DNA from 3 places in the Zhihengliuella alba genome. Region 3 is predicted to be linked to each of the others. Evidence: riboswitches for the same ligand, from Rfam matches in the RefSeq annotation. Region 3 holds a riboswitch; each other region holds the start of a gene.
What was found. A riboswitch is a leader RNA that binds a small molecule or an ion and turns the genes downstream of it on or off. The one in region 3 is predicted to bind S-adenosylmethionine.
Positions count from the first base shown of each region.

Region 1 (5,157 bases), 140 kb from region 3:
CCGGCGATGACCTCGCCGAACTCCGAGTAGCAGAGGTGCGTGTGGATCTGCGTCTCGGTGCGCACCCCGGAGGTCGCCAGCCGGAAGGAGTCCACGGACCACTTCAGGTAGGACGGCTGGTCGGCGGCGCGCAGCGGGAGCAGCTCGCGCAGGGCCGGCTCGTCGACCTGGATCGCCGCGATGCCGGCGGCCTCGAGGTCCGCGATCTCGTCGCGCAGGGCCAGGGCCACCTGGTCGGCGGTCTCGCCGAGGGGCTGGTCGTTGCGGACGAAGGACCACGCGAGGATGGTCACCGGGCCGGTGAGCATGCCCTTGAGCGGCTTCTGCGTCAGGGACTGCGCGTAGCTGATCCACGGCACCGTGAACGCCTCCGGGCGGGTGACGTCGCCCCAGAGGATCGACGGGCGGGTGCAGCGGGAGCCGTAGGACTGGACCCAGCCGTTCTCCGTGGCGGCGAAGCCGTCGAAGTTCTCGGCGAAGTACTGGACCATGTCGTTGCGCTCCGGCTCGCCGTGCACCAGCACGTCGAGGCCGAGGTCCTCCTGGAGCCGGACCACGCGGGCGATCTCGTCCTTGAGGAACTGGTCGTACTGCTCGGCCGTGATCCGGCCAGCGCGGAACTCGGCGCGGGCCTTGCGGACCTCGCCGGTCTGCGGGAAGGAGCCGATGGTGGTGGTCGGCAGGTCCGGCAGGTCCAGGCGGGCGCGCTGGGCCTCGGCGCGCTCCTCGGCCGGGGCGCGGTCGATGTCCTGCGCGGTCAGCGCGGCCTGGCGCTGGCGGACCGACTCGACGCGGGTGCCGGCGAACGCCGCACGGTGGGCGATCGCCGCATCGGAGGCGGCGACCTCGGACTCCACGGCGGCGGGGCCGCCGACGAGCCCGCGGGAGAGCGTGAGGACCTCGGCGACCTTCTGGTCGGCGAACGCCAGCCACTCCGGCAGGTGCTCGGGCAGGTTCTGCTCCAGGGCGACATCGTGCGGGACGTGCAGCAGCGAGGTGGTGGTGGCCACGGACAGGCCGCCGGCGGCCGCGGCCTCCAGCTCCACCAGGGTCTTCAGCGAGGCGGAGAGATCGTTGCGCCAGATGTTGCGGCCGTCGACGATGCCGGCGACGAGGCGGGTGGCGCCGAGTTTCGCGAGCTGCTCGGTGGTCGGCAGTGCGCCGCGGATCAGGTCGGCGTGGACGGCCTCGACGCCGGTCGCGGCCAGCGCCGCGAGGCCGGAGCCCGGGGCGGCGATGTCGCCGGCGGTGCCGTACCCGGTGGTGACGAGCAGCGACGGGCGGGCGGCGCCGTCGTACTCCCGCTCGCCGGCGATGGTCCGGTACGCGCGCTCCGCGAGGGGGACCAGGGCGCTGCCACGCTCGGTGACCAGGCCCGGCTCGTCCAGCTGCACCCACTCGGCGCCGGCGGCGCCCAGCTGGGCGATGATGCCGCGGTAGGCGGCGACGACGTCGTCCAGGCGGTCCAGCGGGTCGAAGCCCTCGGGGGCGCCCTCCTCCGGCTTGGACAGCAGCAGGTAGGTCACCGGGCCGACGAGGACCGGGCGGAGCGTGTTGCCGCGGGCCGACTGGCGCTTGACGATCCCCGCGAGGCGGTCGGCCAGCGGGCGGAAGACCGTGGTGGGGCCGATCTCGGGGACCAGGTAGTGGTAGTTCGTGTCGAACCACTTGGTCATCTCCAGCGGCTGGCGCTCCTTGTCGCCCCGGGCCAGCGTGAAGTAGGCGTCGGTGCCGACCTCGCCGTCGGTGCCGGCCAGGTCGGCGAAGCGCTGCGGCAGGGCGCCGAGGGCGGCCGTGGTGTCCAGCACCTGGTCGTAGAGCGCGAAGTCCGCCGGGATGGAGGAGTCGGTCGCGGAGAGGCCGAGGCCGACGAGGCGGTCGATGGTGCGGTCCTGCAGCTCGTGCGAGGCCGCGTCGAGGGCGGCCTCGTCGATGCGGCCGGCCCAGTAGGCCTCGACGGCCTTCTTCAGCTCGCGGTTCGGGCCGATGCGCGGGTAGCCGAGGATGGTGGCGGCGGGGAACGTGGTCATGGCGTGCTCCTTCGTGCGGGAAAGGGTGGTGCGGGAAAGGGATGTCGGTGGTCGGTGGGTGGTTCGGTGGCGGCGGTCAGGCGTTGGCGAGCCGGGCTGCGCCGACGAGCGCGTGCACGTCGCCGTAGTCGGCGCCGTCGCGGGCGTCGGTGATGCCGGCGCCGGTCAGGCCGAGGGCCCGGACCACGTCCAGGGGCCCGCGGGCGTCGTTGAAGGTGTAGAGGTGGAGCCCTGGCGCCCCGGCGTCGAACGCGGCCTGGGCCAGCCCGGCCGCGTGGTCGACGCCGATGCGGTGCCGCTCGGCGTCCGTGGCCGCGTCGGCCAGGCGGGCGCGCAGGCCCTCGTCCGGGGCCAGCCCGGAGAGCTCGCAGAGGCGCAGCAGCCGTCGCTCGTTGTTGACCGGCATGATGCCCGGGACGATCGGGATGGTGACGCCCGCGGTCCGCGCCGCCTCCACCAGCCCGGTGTAGTCGGCGGCGTCGAAGTAGATCTGCGTGATCGCGAAGTTCGCACCGGCGCGCTCCTTGGCGAGCAGCACCTCGACGTCGTGCCGGAAGGAGGGGGACTCCGGGTGGCGCGTCGGGTACGCGGCGACGCCGATCGCGAGCCGTCCGGCGCCGAGCGAGGCCGACCTGCGGTCCTCGACCTCCCGGATCAGCTCCACGAGGTAGCGCGCGAACGGCAGCTCGCCGTAGGCGGCCGGGTGGTCCGGGTCGGTGCCCTCCGGCTGGTCCCCGCGCAGGGCGAGGACGCCGCGGACGCCGAGCGCCACCAGGTGGTTGACCAGCCGGTCCAGCGAGTCGCGGGTCTCGCCCACGCAGGTCAGATGGGCCAGCGGCCGCAGCCGGGTGTGCTCGATCAGGTGGCCGATCAGCTCGATCGAGGCCCGGCGCCGCTCCGGCGTGCCGTTGTAGGTGACGGACACGTAGTCGGGGCCGCTCGCCTCGAGCTCCGCGACGACGTCCACGGCCCGGGCGCGGGCCTCGGCGTTGCGGGGCGGGTAGAGCTCGTAGGACAGCGCCGGGGGCGGCGCTGCGGTGTGGTTCAGGCTCATTCTGTCTCCTCGCATTGACGCGAAGGAGGAACGACGGCGCCGCACCGCAGCCCGGGGTGCCGGGCGGAGGGCGTGGCGTCGATGCGTCTCCATCGCTTCTGGCGGTAGCACCGTTCCGTCGTCGTCCGGCCGGGATGCCGGGGAGGCGGATGGTTGCTGCGGCGTCGTCGATCCAGATCTCTCGGCCGCTCTTGATGGGTGGTGCTCACCATGTAAGGGCCCGGCGCACCGGTCCGGCAAACACGGCCGCCCCGGGCGCTTCACAGTCGGGAATGTGAAAGCCGATGACGCTCGAATCGCAGTTGTGACGCGGAGAACCGGGGCCGAGGGGGACTCCGGCCGTCACAAAGAGCCCGTGTGACGGTTCGTGACCCGGCCCCGCGCCGACCCCACCCGGGTGCGGCCCGGGCCCGGATCGCTCGGTAGGTTGCACCCATGCAGCATCGAGATCCGCACCCGACCGCTCCGAGCCGAGGGCCCCGGGAGGACCCGCGCTGGGAGCCCCCGGCGCCCCACGCTGGCCTCCCGGCGTCCGGCGGGAACGGCCGGGGCGTCGTGCACGTCGTCGCGGTCGCCCACGGCACCGACTCCCCCGAGGGCCGCGGGATGATCGACGGGCTCCGCGCCGGCGTCGAGGACCGGCTGCGCCAGGCGCTCGCGGGCTCCGCCGTCCGGGTGCGGGTCCACGAGGCCTACGTGGACGTGCAGCAGCCGCGGCTGGGCGACGTCCTGGCGGCGCTGCCCGCGGGGGAGACCGCCGTGGTCCTGCCGATGCTCGTCTGCGACGGCGTCCACACCGTCCACGACATCGCCGACGCGGTCGTGCAGCGTCCCAGCACCGGGGCGCTGCCCCCGATCGCCGCCGGCGCCGCCGCCCTCCGGCTGGCGCGGGGGCTGGCCGCCCTGGTCCCCGCCGCCCTGGTCCCCGCCGCCCTGGTCCCCGCCGCCCCCGAGACCGGGCCCGCCGCCTCGGGCTCCCCTCCCACACCGGGCTCCCCTCCCACACCGGACTCCCCGGCCACGCTCGGCTGGTCGCCGGCGCCGGAGCAGCCCGCCGTGGTCCTGGCCGTCGCCGGCACCCGGCGGCCGGAGGGGCGGGCGCAGGCGCTGCGGCTCGCCGAGCTCGTCTCGGCCGTGCTCGGCTCCCGTGTCGAGGCGGCGTTCTGCTCGGCGGCCGAACCGCGGATCGGCGACGTCGTGAAGCGCCACCGGGACGAGGGACGCGAGGTCGCCGTCCTGAGCGTCCTGCTGGGCGAGGGGTTCTTCCAGGAGCGCCTCCGGGCGACCGGGGCACAGTACGTCAGCCCCCCGCTGCTGTCACCGGAGGCGTCATCCGCCGCCATGTTGACCGAATGTCTCGTCGAAACGGTGCTCGAGGGGCTGCGCACGGACCGTTCGTGACGTCGCGAGACGTTTTGTCACGGGGCCGGCGCAACGTGCATTCACCTCCGGTAGCACGCCTGCCGCCCCGCCCGCCGGTGGCCCTACGGTCGATCCATGACTCAAGTGACGGAACGCATCCCACGGAAAGCGGCTGCTGGCGGCACCGCCGGCCGACGCTCCGCCAAGCCCAACGGCCAGTGGAAGATCGACGGCACCGAGCCGCTGAACGCCAACGAGGAGATGAAGGCCGCGGACAACGGTCTGAACGTCCGTGAGCGCATCGAGAACGTCTACGCCCACGGCGGCTTCGCGTCGATCGAACCCGAGGACCTCCACGGCCGGTTCCGCTGGTGGGGCCTCTACACCCAGCGCAAGCAGGGGATCCCCGGCGGCAAGACCGCCACGCTCGAGCCGCACGAGCTCGAGGACGAGTACTTCATGCTCCGCGTCCGCATCGACGGCGGCGCCCTGACCACCGAGCAGCTCGAGGTCATCGGCGGGATCTCCACCGAGTTCGCCCGCGACACCGCCGACGTCACCGACCGCCAGAACATCCAATTGCACTGGATCGACGTCCGCGACGTGCCGGAGATCTGGCGCCGGCTCGAGTCCGTCGGCCTGAGCACCACCGAGGCCTGCGGCGATGTGCCGCGCGTGATCCTCGGCTCGCCGGTCGCCGGCATCGCCGCC
Region 1 is NZ_BAABCJ010000006.1:196,150-201,306, reverse strand. It holds gene metE (5-methyltetrahydropteroyltriglutamate--homocysteine S-methyltransferase) at 1-2,030, opposite strand, end outside; gene ABD784_RS12525 (methylenetetrahydrofolate reductase) at 2,107-3,084, opposite strand; SAM riboswitch class I at 3,171-3,285, opposite strand; gene ABD784_RS12520 (sirohydrochlorin chelatase) at 3,520-4,485, shown strand; gene ABD784_RS12515 (nitrite/sulfite reductase) at 4,582-5,157, shown strand, end outside.
Region 1: another riboswitch for S-adenosylmethionine. It lies ahead of ABD784_RS12525 (methylenetetrahydrofolate reductase); the one in region 3 lies ahead of ABD784_RS11785 (methionine ABC transporter ATP-binding protein).

Region 2 (5,157 bases), on a different contig from region 3:
CCGCTGCTGGCGGCGTGGAACTCGTTCGTGCTCTCCGAGCACGCCCGCCTGGCTACGCCCGGCATGGCCGTGATGATGGAGCGACTCGCCACGACCTGGCCCGGCTCCCCGGTCATCTACGTCTCCACCGGCGCCTGGAACGCGGCGGCGACGCTCACCCGGTTCCTCACCCGGAACCTCTACCCGACCGGGCCGCTGCTGCTCACCGACTGGGGGCCCACCGAGGGCCGGTGGTTCCGGTCCGGCCTGCAGCACAAGGTGGACGAGCTCCGCCGCCTGGCCCGCGAGTTCCCGCACGTGAAATGGCTGCTCATCGGCGACGACGGCCAGCACGACCCGGAGATCTACGCGGAGTTCGCCAGCCGCCACCCCGGCCACGTCCGCGCGATCGTCATCCGCCAGCTCACCCCGTCGGAGGCCGTGCTCGCCGGGGGCCGCTCCTTCCACACCGTCCACGCCACCCCCGGGGTCCCGTGGGTGTACGGGCCGGACGGGGCCACCATCGCCAAGCAGCTCCGCGACCTCGGCCTCCTCGAGGAGGCCGAGGGTGAGTAGCGAGGCGGCCTCCCCGCCCGCCGGCGGCCGCGTCCCGGTCCGCGTGCCGATGCGCTGGGCCGACATGGACGCCTACGGGCACATCAACAACGTCAACATCGTCCGGATGATGGAGGAGGCCCGCATCGCGGCCTTCGGCGTCCCGGGCGGGACCGGCAGGCCCGTCAGCCAGCCCCGGGTGGACCTCTTCGCCAACGTCCCCGAGGGGACGCAGGTCCTCGTCGTGGAGCACCGCGTGCGCTACACGCGGCCGCTGGAGTACCGCAACGTCCCGGCGGAGGTGGACGTGTGGATCTCCAGTCCCAAGGCCGCCAGCTTCGACGTCAGCTACGAGTTCCGTGACGCCGTGGACGGGACCGTCTGCGTGCGCGCGCTGACCACGCTGGCGTTCTTCTCCACCGCCGATCAGCGGCTGATGAGACTGCCCGGGGAGCACCGGTCCGCGCTCGCGGCCTTCGTGGGACCGCCCGCCGTCGGATAGTCCTCCGGCGGCGGCCCGGACTTCTCCACCCCGGCGCCGAGTGCTGCGCCGGGTGCTGCGTGGCATGCGTCGAGGGGCGCCGCGGCCAGGCTCAGGGCCCGCCGGACGATCTCCCGGTGCAGCCCCCGCGCGCGGACCGCGATCTCCGGGCCGATCAGGACGCCGAGGTCGGCGTTCCAGAGGCAGCCCCGGCCGAGCGGCAGGAACCGGGCCACCGCGGCGGCGTCGTGGTGGTGCGCCTCGAACGGGGCGCCGGAGGCCGGCTGCACGGTGAACCTCCCCGTCCGGCGGTCGGCGCTCGTCACCGTGGCGGGCAGCCACTCTCGACGGTCGGCCTCGAGGACGGAGACGATCTGGGTGGTGCTGAGCGCGTGGCCGGGGGCGGGGTGCGCGCACACGGCGCCGCGGTCGGCGAAGACGACGGTCACGGGGTTTCCCTTTCGTTGCTCTTGCCCGCGCGCGTCTGCGCGGGGCCGCTTCGTCATCCGAACCACCCGTGAGACCGCCGCGAGGCGCTCTGTGAGCATGGGGTTGGTGCGCGGCCGGGTCGGAGCCCGTCGTTGGCCGCATCTCGTGAAGCTGCCCCCATCCTACAGCGGCCGCTCGGCGCGCGGGCAAGCCCTGGCACGGGAGCGATCCCGGGCCGGCGACGGTTTGCGATTCATTCCGAGTTAGGAGAGCCTAAGAACTGAGGCCCGGTCGAGTTCCCCGGGCCCGCCGACGAAGGAGTGACCGATGTCCGACGCCCGTCCAGCCCGCGGACCCAAGCCCCAGGTGGTCCTGGAGGTCCTGCGCAGCGAGCGGATCGGCGGCCACATGGTCCGGCTCACGCTCGGCGGGGAGGGCTTCGCGGCCTTCCAGGACAAGGAGGCCACCGACAAGTACGTCAAGCTCCTCTTCGCCGATCCCGAGCTCGGGCTGACCCCGCCGTACAACCTCGAGGAGCTGGCCAAGGCCCTCCCGCCGGAGCGGATGCCGGTCCGGCGCACCTACACCGTGCACGACGTCGACCACGACGCGCAGACGCTGCAGATCGATTTCGTCGTCCACGGCGACCAGGGCCTCGCCGGGCCGTGGGCCGAGCGCGCCCAGCCGGGCGACGTCGTGTGCTTCGCCGGACCCGGCGGGATGTACCTCCCGGACCCCGCCGCGGACTGGCACCTGATCGGCGGCGACGAGTCCGCGCTGCCGGCGATCTCGGCGACGCTGGCCGCGCTGCCGGCGGATGCCCGCGGCCTGGTCTGGGTGGAGGTCGTCGACGCCGCCGACGAGGTCCCGCTGCAGGCGCCGGAGGGCGTCGAGGTCCGTTGGGTCCACCGCGGCGGCCCGTTCGCCCCGGAGTCGACGCGTCTGGCGGCCGCGATCCAGGACGGGCCGTGGCTCGACGGGGACGTGCAGGTCTTCGTCCACGGCGAGCGGGAGATGATCAAGGCGGTCCGTCGTTACCTCACGGACGTCCGCGGGGTGCCCCGCACCCGGATGTCGCTCTCGCCGTACTGGGCGTACGGCCGGGTCGAGGACGTGTTCCAGGCGGAGAAGCGCGAGCCGATTGGCCAGATCTTCCCGGAGAACCAGCCGCTCCCGGGCAACTGACGCGCCGCGGCGGCGCGGCCGCCCCCAGCACGGGATCCACCGCCGGACCGCTCCCGCGTCAGCGTCCCTGCATCAGTTCCCCCGCCCCGGCGCCCCGGCGTCGGTTCCCCCGGCCTCGAGGCGCAGGAACGCGCCGAGCTCGGCCATGGACGCCGGGCTGGACGGCAGGAAGTCCGTCAGCCGGGGCGAGCGGACGATGACCGCCCTCCACATGCCGCGCGAGACCGCGACATTGAGCCGGTTGCGGTTCAGGAGGAAGTCCATCCCGCGCGGGGCCTCCTCGGGCGAGGAGACGGCCAGGGACAGGATGACGACCGGCGCTTCCTGGCCCTGGAACTTGTCCACCGTGCCAACCCGCACCCGGCGCAGACCAGCGGCGTCGAGCGCCTCCCGCAGCAAGTGCACCTGCGCGTTGTACGCGGCCACGATGAGGACCTGCTCCTCGCCCAGCGGCTCGGGCGCCGAAGTCGGACCGGCGCCCGGACTCGGACCGGCGCCCGGGGCGGGACTGGCCTCCGGGGCGGGGCGGAGGCCGTCCGGATCGTGCCACGGGGTCCCGAGATGCCGGCGGACCTGCTCGACGGTCGCGGCCGCCTCCTCCGGCGAGGACGTGGTGCAGCCCGCGTGGTCCACCAGGACGGTCTCGACGCCCGCCGGGAACCCCTCGAGCCGTCGACGGGACGCCGCCGGGGCGGACTCCAGCTCCCCGGCGTAGCTCAGCCGCGACACCGGGCGGCACAGGTCCGGGTGCATCCGCCAGGTGTCGGCGAGGAAGTAGCCGAACTGCGGCGGCAGCGTGGCATGGCCGGCGGAGAGCCAGCCCAGGGCCGACTCGTCGACCGGGGCCGGGTGCTGGCCCTGCGATACCTGGGGCAGCTGCTGCGGGTCGCCGAGGAGGAGCAGGTTCCTGGCCGCCCGTCCGACGGCGAGGGTGTTGGCCAGGGAGAACTGCCCGGCCTCGTCGATGACCAGGAGGTCCAGCCCCTGCCGGGGGACCCGGCGCCCGGTCATCGTCCACGCGGTGCCGCCGACGAGGCAGCCGCCGGGCTCCGCCAGCAGGTCCTCGAGGGCGTCGTCGGTGACGTGGCGCCAGGGCGGCGGGCCGGAGTCGGCGCCGGCCTTGGGCTTCTTGGCGACGCGGTCGGCGGGGACGCCGGCCTCCACGGCGCGGGCCAGCAGGCCGTCGACGGTGACGTGGCCCTGCGCCACGACGCCCACCTTCCACCCGTCGCGGACGAGCCGTTCGATGACGCGGGCACCCACGTAGGTCTTGCCGGTCCCGGGCGGACCCTGGACCGCCAGGTAGGAACCGTCGAGCCGGCGCACCGCCTCCGTCACGGCTCCCGCGTAGTCGTGGCCCGTGGACGTCTCCTGCGCCCGGGGGAGGGCGACGCCGTCACGCAGCCGGGGGCGGGCACGGGTCAGGAGGTCCATCCCGGCGCTGGCGGGCAGGGAGGGCAGCGCCGCGCCGACCTGCTGCGCCACCTCGGAGAGCGCCTGCTCGATCGAGGCGGTGTTGATCGGCCGGTCCGGCGTCAGCGCCAGCGGGAGGTCGGTGTATCCCTCGGCCCCGGCCCTGGCGCGCTCGGTGCAGACCAGCGTGATCCGTCCGTCCGGGTGCGGATGCACCTCGTCCACGGCGAGGCCGAAGTGCCCGGCGCGTCGCGACTCCGCTGGTGCGCCCCCGTGCCGCGGGCCCGTGGCGTGGCCCGGGGCCGCCGCGCCCTGCGGCTGCCGGTCCAGGAGCTGCTCGGGGGCCGGCGCCCCGTAGAGGGCGAACCAGTTCGAGCCGGGGCCCAGGACGGTGCCCTCGCCGGGTCGCCCGGTCAGCCGCAGCCGCCGCTGGAAGGTGCGCTTGCGCGGCGGCTTCTCCCAGTCGAGCTCGACCTCGCCGTGCTCGACGACGATCACGTCCCGGGTGTCCCGCCAGTCCTCGAGGCTTCCCTCGAGGCGGTCGTAGTGGGCCCACCAGAACTGCTTCCGCTCGCGCCGGTGGTAGGCCGTGGCCGCGGCCGTGAGGGCCACGGCCCGCTGCTGCGGCGTCTGCGCGGCGGCCTCGGGGAGCGCGGCGAGGTACTCGGCGAGCCGGGTCTCCTCGGCGCTCGGCTCCTCCTGCACCGGTCCTGCCTCCGGCTCCCCGGACGCCTCCGCGCGGGAGGGGTCCTCGCGGTCGCTGCCGTCGGCGTGGGCGGGGTCCGGTCCGAGGTCGAGCCGCCGGGCCGGATGCCGCCGGCCCAGCTCGAGGAGCCAGTCGCGCAGCCGGAGGGTGGAGAGGCAGTCGTACCGGTTGTAGTCCGCGATGCTGTCGAGCACGGAGGCGGCCTGGCCGTCGTCGCCGGCGTCGCGCGCCGCGCAGAAGGCGGCGTACGCGACCACGGAGGCGCCGGCATCGGTCACGTCCCCGGCGCGGTGCTCATCGCCCATGTAGAACGGCTCGAGCTTCTTGATCGAGTAGGAGCTGGAGCTGATCCGCAACGAGTCGCGGACCGTCTCGAAGAGGTCCACGAGCAACCCGGTGCGCAGCCAGT
Region 2 is NZ_BAABCJ010000001.1:1,188,795-1,193,951, reverse strand. It holds gene ABD784_RS05460 (App1 family protein) at 1-555, shown strand, start outside; gene ABD784_RS05455 (acyl-CoA thioesterase) at 605-1,036, shown strand; gene ABD784_RS05450 (hypothetical protein) at 961-1,464, opposite strand; SAM riboswitch class IV at 1,477-1,615, opposite strand; gene ABD784_RS05445 (siderophore-interacting protein) at 1,772-2,629, shown strand; gene ABD784_RS05440 (TM0106 family RecB-like putative nuclease) at 2,702-5,157, opposite strand, start outside.
Region 2: another riboswitch for S-adenosylmethionine. It lies ahead of ABD784_RS05450 (hypothetical protein); the one in region 3 lies ahead of ABD784_RS11785 (methionine ABC transporter ATP-binding protein).

Region 3 (5,157 bases):
CGATGGGGTTGTGGGTGGCCACCGTCTGGGCGTTCCGCCAGTGCCGGTCCAGCCCCTTGGCGGAGCTGGTCGCCGAGGCGCCGACGGTCTGGAAGAGGGCCTGCGCGGCGCCGAGCGCCAGCTCGGGGACGCTGACGTGGGCCGCCTCGACGGCGAGCTCGGCGGCGTACGCCTCGGCGGGCACGTCGCCCGGTTCGCTGGAGCGGCGGACCGCGCAGACATCCCAGGCGGCGTCGAGCGCGCGCGCCGCGGCGACCACGGCGGCCTCCGCCGCGAAGGCCTGCGCCGCGATCCGCCCCACCTCCGCCTGGATCAGCGGGTCCTCCCGGAACGGCACGCCGGATCCCGTGTTGAAGGTGCGCTTGCGGCCGGCGACGAGCGCGGCGGCGTCGTCCCGGGCCGCGCGCGCGATCCCGGCCTGCACGGCGAGCAGCACCAGCTGGAAGAAGGCCGCCTCGTGCACCGCCTCCTGGCTGCCCTTCACGCGCGGCAGGACGTCGGCGTCGTCCACGGCCACCGCGTCGAACTCGGTGGTGCCCGTGCCGGTGAGACGCTGGCCGAAGCCGTCCCAGTCGTCGTGCACCCGCACGCCGTCGGCGTCGACGCGGACGACGGCGAACTGCCGTTCCCCGGTCGACTCGCCGCCCGGCCCGGTCACCTGGGCGCTGACGCGCGTGTAGGTGGAGTAGATGGTGCCGGTGCAGTAGTACTTCTCCCCGGTGAGCCGCCAGCCGCCGTCCGCGCCGCGGGCGAGCGAGGTGTTGAGCTCGCCGAGGGCGTTGCCGCCGCGCTCGGTCGACGCGTTGCCCACCGTCTCCCCCGCGACCAGCCGGGCGTACCACCGGGCCCGGACGTCCTCGGGCTGCCAGAAGAGGGTCTCGGCGAACCCGAAGTGGGACCGGTACAGGTGCCCCACGTTGGAGTCGGCGGCGGAGAGGTCTACGAGCAGGCGGATCACCGTCTCGAGGCTCGCGCCGTAGCCGCCGTGCTCGGTGGGGACGCGCAGGGCGCCGAACCGCTCGGCGTCCAGCCAGGCGACCGGCTCGAAGGGGAGGACCCGCTCGCGGTCGCGCTCCCAGGCGCCGGCGGCGATGCGGGCGAACACGGGGGCGAAGCGCTCCCGCAGGATCTCGTACGTGCTCACGCGTTGACCCCCTCCGGTGCGGCGGCCGCAGGGCCGGTCGCCGCGAGCCCGGCGGGCACCGCGGGCGAGTCCAGGTCCGCGCCCCGCCCGCGGAAGGCGGCCGCCGGGTGCGAGGGCTCGAGGCGGGCGCCGCGGCCGAAGACCTTCTCGCGCAGGGTGCCCGGCGCGTACTCGGTCTGGGCGAGTCCGCGGCGGCGCAGCTCGGGCAGGAGTCCCTCGATGAAGTCGGTGTAGGAGTCGGGGAGGACCTGGTTCATGACGTTCACGCCGTCGATCCCGGCGTCCTGCCACTGCTCCAGCCGGTCGGCGATCTGCTCCGGGGTGCCGGCGATCTGCTGGCCGAAGGCCCGGGCGCGGGCGATCTCGCGCAGCGACGGGTTCCCGTCCGGCGAGAGCCGCCGCAGCGTCTCCAGGTGGCCCTGCGTGCCCTCGGTCTGCACGGAGCCGGCGCCGAGGTCGTCGAGCCGGGCGTCGAGGTCGTGCCCGCCCAGGTCGACGCCGAGCCCGCCGCCGATGTGCGCCAGGATGTACTCCAGGTCCAGGGACGCCTCGAGGCTCTCCTGCTTGCGGCGGACCTCGTCCTCGGTGCTGCCGACGACGAACGAGAGCCCGGCGAAGACCTTCACGTCCTCCGCCTGCCGCCCGGCGGCCACGGCCTGCTCGCGCACCAGCGCACTGCTGCGGGCCGCGCTGGACGGCGACGGGGCGAAGATGAAGGTGGCCTCGGCGTGCCGGCCGGCGAAGGCGCGTCCGCGCGGGGAGGATCCGGCCTGGAAGAGGAACGGGGTCCGCTGCGGGCTCGGCTCCACCAGGTGCGGCCCGTCGATGCTGTAGCGCTCGCCGCGGTGGTTGATGCGGCGCACCTTCGCCGGGTCCGCGTAGCGGCCGGACGCCTTGTCGGCGAGGACGGCGTCGTCGTCCCACGAGCCCTCCCACAGCGCGTAGACCGCCTCGGCGTACTCCTCGGCCCAGGCGTAGCGCTCGTCGTGCCGCTCGAGCTCGGCCGCCCCGAAGTTGCGGTGCGCGTTCTCGAGGACGCTGGTGACGATGTTCCACCCGACGCGGCCGTCCGTCAGGTGGTCCAGCGTGGAGAGCTGCCGGGCGAACTGGAACGGCTCGGCCTGGATGATGGAGCTCGTCAGGGCCAGACCGATGTCCTCGGTGGCGCCGGCGAGCGCGGAGACCAGGACCAGCGGATCGTTCGCCGGCACCTGCAGGCCCTTGCCGACGTGATGCTGCCACCCGCCGTCGTACTGGCCGTAGAGGCCGGCGACGTCGGCGAAGAACAGGGCGTCGAACTTGGCGTCCTCCAGCTGGCGGGCCAGGCCCGTCCAGAGGGAGAGCTCGTTGAAGCGGTGCTGCTGGGCCTCGGGGCGGCGCCAGTGGCCGCCGAGGATGTGGTTCGGGGTGTTCATCAGGAACGCGCTGAGGAGCAGGCGCGGGCGGGGTGCGGGCATGGGTGTCCTTAAGCCGTGGGACGGTGTGCAGTGGGACGGTGTGCGGTGACGGGGATCGGGTGCGGGTGCTCGCGGCCGCCGCGGCTAGCGCTTGTCCAGCACGCGGGCCAGGCGGGTGCCGCCGAGCTGGACGAACTGGACGAGCACGATCATGAGGACGATCGCGACGAGCATGACGATGGTCTCGTACCGGTAGTAGCCGTAGCGGATGGCGAAGTCGCCGATGCCGCCGCCGCCCACCAGGCCGGCCATCGCCGAGTAGCTGATGAAGCTCACGGTCATGATGGTGATGGAGCCGATCAGCGCCGGGCGGGCCTCCACGAGCAGCACGTCGCGGACGATCTGCCCGCGCGTGGCGCCCATGGCCCGGGCCGCCTCCACCACGCCGCTGCCGAGCTGCGTGAGGTTCTGCTCCACGAAGCGGGCGAAGTACGGGATGGCGTTGATGGTCAGCGGGACGATGACCGCGGCCGTGCCGATGGTGGTCCCGACGATGAACCGCGTGATCGGGATGATGGCGATCAGCAGGATCAGGAACGGGAAGGACCGGATGGTGTTGACCAGGGAGTCGACGATCCGGTGGGCGCGCGGCCGCGGCTTCAGGCCCACCGGCGACGCCGAGTAGAGCCACACGCCCAGCGGCGTGCCGAGGAGGATCGCCAGCGGGATCGCGACCAGCAGCATGGTGAAGGTCTGCCCCATCGCGACGCCGATCTCCGGCAGGAGCTCGACGATGCGGTCCAGCCCGAGGCCGGAGTCGGTGCCCGTGGTGGGGGCGGAGGCGCTAGGCATGGATGAGCTCCTTCCCGTCGCGTCCGCGCAGCGGTGCGCCGGAGGCCGGGTCGCGGCGGCCGGCGAGCGGCGTGCGGTCCAGATGGATCTCCTCGTCGAGGAGGTAGCGGCCGATCTCGGTGCCCGGCTCGAACGCTCCCGAGGCGAGGTCGGCGACGTCGAACCGCTCCACGACGGCCCCGTCCTCCATGACGGCGACGTTGTCGGCGATGGCCTTCACCACGTTCAGCTCGTGGGTCACCACCACCGTGGTGATGCCGAGGCTCTGGTTGATGTCGGCGATGTACTGCAGGACCGAGGCGGTGGTCCGGGGGTCCACGGCGGAGGTCGGCTCGTCGCAGAGCAGGACCTTCGGGTGGGTGACGAGGGCGCGGGCGATTGCCACGCGCTGCTTCTGTCCGCCGGAGAGCTGCGCGGGGTAGCTCTTGGACTTCTCGGCGAGGTCCACGATCTCGAGGGCCTCCTGGGCACGACGGCGGCGCTCGGCCTTCTCGATCCCGGCGAACTTCAGGGACAGCTCGACGTTCTGCAGCGCCGTCCGGTTGTTGAGCAGGTTGAAGTGCTGGAAGATCATGCCGATCTGGTGCCGCTCCCTGCGGAGCCGCTCGTCGTCGAGGCCGGTGAGGTCCACGCCGTCGAGCACCACCTGGCCGTGCGTGGGGCGCTCGAGCAGGTTGATATTGCGCAGCAGCGTGGACTTGCCCGCCCCGGAGAAGCCGATGATCCCCTGGATCGAACCGGCCGGGATGTCGAGACTGACGTCGTTCACCGCGGTGAAGTCGCCGTCCTTCCCCCGGAAGGTGGTGGACACATTGCGAAGACTGATCATGCTCTCCTCCATCGGTTCTGGCGTTAGCACCGTTGCCGGTCCGCCCGCGGAGGGCGGCGACCGGGTGGTTGCTGCGGCGTCGTCGAGCCAGATCTCTCAGCCGCTCTGGATGGTTTTTCGCGAATAGTTCTCTGTGGTGCGGGGCTCGCGATTCCCGCTCCCTCTACTGAATCGTGTGACGCTCGGCCGACACAAAACGCCGGACTCCGGGAGTCACCCGGCGACCCGGGGCCCGTCACATGACAGCTTGTGAAGCGCACATGACGTTCTGTGACGCGCCGGTCAGGCGTAGGACTCCGGGACGTCCCCGGCGGAGTCGTGCGTCACCGGGGCCCGCCCGTTGACCTCGTAGTCGCCCACGATCCGGGCACGGTAGATGGCCGGGTTGTGGGTGGCGATGGTGCGGGCGTTGCGCCAGTGCCGGTCGAAGTTGCAGCTGGTCGAGGTGGACGAGGCGCCGAGCCCGTCGAACATCTTGGAGGCGGCGGCGAGCACCAGCGGCTGCACGGCCGTGTGGGCGCGATTCGCCGTGAGCTCGCAGACCAGGTGGCGCTCGTCCTCGCTGAGTCCCTCGTCGGCCAGCAGTGCCTCGACCTCTCCGACCGCTGCGAGCACGATCGACTCGGTGGCGAGGACCTGGCCGGAGATCTCGCCGATCAGCTGCAGCACCTGCGGCTCGTCACGCAGCGGCACGCCGGTGCCCGTGGTGAAGTTGCGGGTGCGCGCCTGCACGGCGAGCCGGGCATCGGCCAGGACGGCCCGCGCGATGCCGGCCTGCACCGCGAGCAGCACCAGCTGGAAGACCGTGGACTCGACGTGCTCGAACTGGTCCACGGGCACGATCAGGGTGTCGACCGGGACCGTGTCGAACTCGGTGGACCCGGTGCCGGTGAGCTGCTGGCCGAACCCGTCCCAGTCGTCGTACATCTTCACGC
Region 3 is NZ_BAABCJ010000006.1:53,039-58,195, forward strand. It holds gene ABD784_RS11770 (acyl-CoA dehydrogenase family protein) at 1-1,144, opposite strand, end outside; gene ABD784_RS11775 (NtaA/DmoA family FMN-dependent monooxygenase) at 1,141-2,601, opposite strand; gene ABD784_RS11780 (methionine ABC transporter permease) at 2,686-3,393, opposite strand; gene ABD784_RS11785 (methionine ABC transporter ATP-binding protein) at 3,386-4,222, opposite strand; SAM riboswitch class I at 4,228-4,338, opposite strand; gene ABD784_RS11790 (acyl-CoA dehydrogenase family protein) at 4,505-5,157, opposite strand, start outside.